Regions from separate parts of the Tepidamorphus sp. 3E244 genome, predicted to be linked through region 1. Evidence: riboswitches for the same ligand, from Rfam matches in the RefSeq annotation. Region 1 holds a riboswitch; the other holds the start of a gene.
The links. A riboswitch is a leader RNA that binds a small molecule or an ion and turns the genes downstream of it on or off. The one in region 1 is predicted to bind thiamine pyrophosphate.

Region 1 (2,196 bases):
CGACGCCGCGTCCCTCCATTCCCGGTTCGCCGGGTTACGTGTCGCCGCAGCGACAGCGCCCTGACCAGTTCCTGCAGCCGGCCGCCTCTCCCACGCCGCCGCCGCCAAACCAGAGGGCGCAGCCCGATCCCGATGCGCCCGCGGTACAGGTCGATCCGGCGCAGCTTCCAAACCAGCCGGTTTCGCCGGGTTATTCCAACGCGCCGTCCGTCGAGATGGACGATGACGGCTTCGCCCCGCCTCCGGGTGTCCCTGAAGGCCCCGAGGACGACCAGCATTTTGACGACTGGCCCGATCCCGGCGCCTACGAGCTTGAGACGCGCAGCCGCCCGTGGGGCTGGCTGATCGCGCTGTTCATCGTCGGCTGCATTGCCGGTGTCGGTTACTGGAAGCGTGACGCGATCATGGATGCGGCAGCTCCGCTGCTCGCCCTGATCCAGCAGGAAGGTGCCGACGACGAGAAGGTCGAGGCCCGTCTTCCCGGCGACGGCGAGAATGCCGGCCAGGATGCGCCGGCCGCGCCGGACCAGCCGGCTGAGCCCGCGCCCGAACCGCCCGCGGCGCCGCCCGGCGAGGCAGTGATCGAGGCGCTGCTCGTGGAAGAAGGCGAGACCGCGCAGGCGACCCCGGCTGAAGTTCCGGGCTCGGTCACTTGGACGCTGAACCGCGAGAACGGCATTCCGGTCATCGAGGGGCGCGTACGCGTTCCCTCCCGCGACTTCGCGCTCAGCGTGATGATCCGCAAGAACACCGATCCGGCCTTCCCGGCCACCCACACGATCGATTTCGTCTTCTCGATCCCGCCGGGCTTCGGCGGTGGTGGCATCAACAACGTGCCGGGCCTGCTGACCAAGACGACGCCGAAGGCGCGTGGCGGGCCGCTGGCGGGCGAGGTCGTGCGCGTCGATGACGGCATCTTCCTGATGGCGCTTCTGGCGGGCGACCAGGACACGCCGCGCAACATCCAGGCGATGTCTCAGCATCCGTTCCTCGACGTGCCGATGGTTTATGCCAACGGCCAGCGCGCCATCGTGACGATGGCCAAGGGGCCGGAAGGCGAACAGGTTTTCCGCGAGGCCTTCGCGGAATGGGGACAGAACCAGTCGCAGTAGACGATTCTTCCCACCCGGTTCCGCGCGGTAAGCAAAACGCGGAGCCGGACCACAAAATTCGTTCCTAGGGGTGTCCTCAGGCCTTGGTGCCGCGGGACTGAGATGGCGGCACCGCCGAACCCTTCGAACCTGACCCGGGTGATGCCGGCGTAGGGACGGGAACTGGTTGCGGCGAAGGTCCGCTTTTCCAATTCTCATTCGTGCGCGCACCCGGTCTCACAACCGGAGTGACGAAACGCCTTGCGCGACACGGTCAACGACATCGGTGGAGCTGTCCTGCGCGGCGCGCTGTGGGTTGCCGGGTTGCTCGTCGTCTGGTGGGTGGCCCACGCGACGTTTGCGCCACCGGCCTTCATCTTCCCCGGCCCGCAAGCGGTGTTTCAGGCCATTGCCGCGCAGTGGGGCTACCTCGCCCATCACGCCGGCATCACGTTTCTTGAGATGGTGCTCGGGCTGATCGTCGGCACCGTGCTGGGTGTCGCGACTGCACTCACCGTCACCCTGTTCCGACCGGCGCGGCACCTGGTGCTGCCGCTGCTGGTGGCGAGCCAGGCGCTTCCCGTCTTTGCCATCGCGCCGCTGCTCGTCATCTGGCTCGGCTTCGGGCTGGCTTCCAAGATCGCGATGGCGACGCTCATCATCTATTTCCCCGTCGCCTCCGCCTTCTATGACGGGTTGCGCCGCACGGAGCCGCACCTGCTCGATCTCGCCCGCCTGTATGGCGCGTCGAACGTCGCCACGACGCTGGTGCTGCGGGTGCCTGCGGCACTGCCAGCGCTCGCCTCCGGCCTGCGGGTCGCGGCGGCCATCGCGCCCATCGGCGCCGTTGTCGGCGAATGGGTCGGGGCCTCGGCAGGGTTGGGTTTCGTCATGCTGCAGGCCAATGCACGGGTGCAGACCGCGCTCGTCTTCGCCTGCCTCCTGTTCCTCGCGGTCGCCGCGCTCGCGCTGCGGCTGATCGTGGAATTTTCCACGCGCCGGCTCGTTCACTGGGTGGACGAACTGCCGGCATGAACTCTTCAAGACCGACAAGGAGATACGCGCCATGAAGCGATTGCTCTCGCTGGCCCTCGTCACCATCGCA
Region 2 (2,196 bases), 430 kb from region 1:
CGCATCGCTTGGCGCGATGGTGGCGCTGGCGGCTGCCTGCTGCACGGCGCTTGCCATGATCCAGATCCGCGCGCTGACCAAGCACGAATCCACCATGTCGATCACCTTCTACTTTTCCGTCAGCGGCACCGTGTTCGGGTTGGCCTCGCTGCCCTTCGGCTGGGTGCTTCCCGACGCGATGATGGTCGCGAAACTGGTGACCATCGGCTTCATCGGCGGTGTTGCGCAGATCTTCCTGACCGAAAGCTACCGCCACGCGCCGACATCGCTGATCGCGCCGTTCGACTACACGACGCTGATCTGGGCGATGGTGCTGGGCTACATGCTGTTCGACGACGTACCGCAGCCGATCATGCTGGTGGGCGCGTCGATCATCGTGCTGTCGGGCCTGTTCGTGATCTACCGAGAGCGCCAACTGGGGCTGGAACGCGCACGCCAGCGCAAGGCAGGCGGCGTTCCGCTGGCCTGACCGGGCAGGTCCTTTCGCGCGCCTCAGAACGCCTTGAAGGTGGGGATCGTCTTGGTATCGCGAATGCCGTCGACCGTGTGGACGTTCTCGTTGACGAAATGGCCGATATCGGTGTCGGCCTCGACGTAGAACTTCACCAACAGGTCATGATCGCCCGCGATGGAATAGATTTCCGAGGCGATCTCGCGGTCGGCAATGGCGTTGGCGACCTCGTAGGCCTTGCCCAGATGGCACTTGATCAGCATGTAGAACGGCGTCATCGGCAAACGGCTCCGGTGGCTTGAAGGATCAGGACTTTTTCACATGCCACCCGGGATGCACAAGCCGCAAGCCTTGCAACGGGCGCGGTGGCTCCATAGGTTTGCGTGCATAGTCAGTCGTTGGGGTGTCGCGCAAACGAGTCGCGACTGAGAGGCGGATCGCCAACCCATTGAACCTGATCCGGATTGTGCCGGCGGAGGGAACGATGAAATCATTTACGGGCATCACGCACCGCCATGCGGTGTGCATTTCGGCGGGAAGCCGGGCATGAGCGGCGAAAACGCCAGCCGGCCCGAGGACATCGCCGCAGCCGCTGCCGATGCGCTGGCCAACCTGCGCGAACGGCAGCCGCGAATCCATGTCATCACCAACACGGTCGCGCAGCCGATCACCGCGAACATCCTGATCGCGGCGGGCGCGGTGCCGTCCATGACTGTGTCGCCGGTCGAAGTGCCGGACTTCGCCGCGCGATGCGACGCGCTGCTCGTCAATCTCGGCACGCTGGACGAGGATCGCCGCAGCGCCATCCCCGGCGCGCTCGACGTCGTTGGGGAAGAAGGCACGCCGTGGGTGCTGGACCCCGTGTTCGTGGACGTATCCTCCTCGCGCATGCGGTTCACGCGCGAAATCCTCAAGCGCGAGCCGTGGGTGCTTCGCTGCAACCGCGCCGAGGCGACCGCGCTGGCTGAGGCCGAGGGCTATTCCACAGAGATGGCCGACAAGCTGGCCCTCGACCTGATGACCGTGCTGCTCGTCACCGGCCGCAAGGACTACCTGACCAATGGCAGCCGCCATCGCCACCTCAACAACGGAAATCCGCTGCTTGGGCAGGTGACCGGGACGGGCTGCGCGGGTTCCGCGCTCACCGCGGCTTTCCTTGCGGTGACGCATGACCCGTTCGTCGCGGCTGGTGCTGCTGCCGCGCTGCTGGGCGTTGCCGCCGAGCACGCGAACCAGGGCGCGGAGGGGCCAGGCAGTTTCGCATGGCGGCTGGTCGATGCGGTCTATTCCCTGTCGCCCGCCGATCTCGCGCGCCACGCCCGCTTTTCCTGAACGCATCCAACCGAGAGGTCTGACACGCGATGAGCGCATCGCCACAACTTCATGATGATCGTCCGCGCGTCGATACGCGGCTTTACGTTCTGGTTGATCCGGCCGTTCCGCACGCGGGCAGTCTTGCCGAACTCGCGGCGCAGGCTGCTGATGGCGGCGCAACGCTGATCCAGCTCCGCGACAAGGATGGCGATACCCGTGCGATGATCGATTCAGCGCGCGATATCGTCGCGACGCTCGACGGGCGGGCCGATTTCGTCATCAACGACCGGGTCGACGTGGCGCTGGCGTCGGGTGCCGACGGTGTCCACCTCGGGCAGGACGACATGCACCCGGCAGACGCGCGCCGTCTGCTCGGCCCCGACGCGATCATCGGGCTGACGATCAAGAACCTGGACCATGTGAAGTCCGCG

Region 2: it holds a riboswitch for thiamine pyrophosphate, as region 1 does, so the genes downstream of both, ACKTEK_RS09915 (hydroxyethylthiazole kinase) here and ACKTEK_RS12005 (ABC transporter permease) in region 1, are expected to answer to the same signal.

What each region holds. Positions count from the first base shown of each region.
Region 1 is NZ_JBJXCY010000002.1:659,683-661,878, reverse strand. It holds gene ACKTEK_RS12010 (hypothetical protein) at 1-1,112, shown strand, start outside; TPP riboswitch at 1,169-1,286, shown strand; gene ACKTEK_RS12005 (ABC transporter permease) at 1,353-2,126, shown strand; gene ACKTEK_RS12000 (ABC transporter substrate-binding protein) at 2,158-2,196, shown strand, end outside.
Region 2 is NZ_JBJXCY010000002.1:228,970-231,165, reverse strand. It holds gene ACKTEK_RS09925 (DMT family transporter) at 1-469, shown strand, start outside; gene ACKTEK_RS09920 (Lrp/AsnC ligand binding domain-containing protein) at 493-729, opposite strand; TPP riboswitch at 841-949, shown strand; gene ACKTEK_RS09915 (hydroxyethylthiazole kinase) at 998-1,783, shown strand; gene thiE (thiamine phosphate synthase) at 1,813-2,196, shown strand, end outside.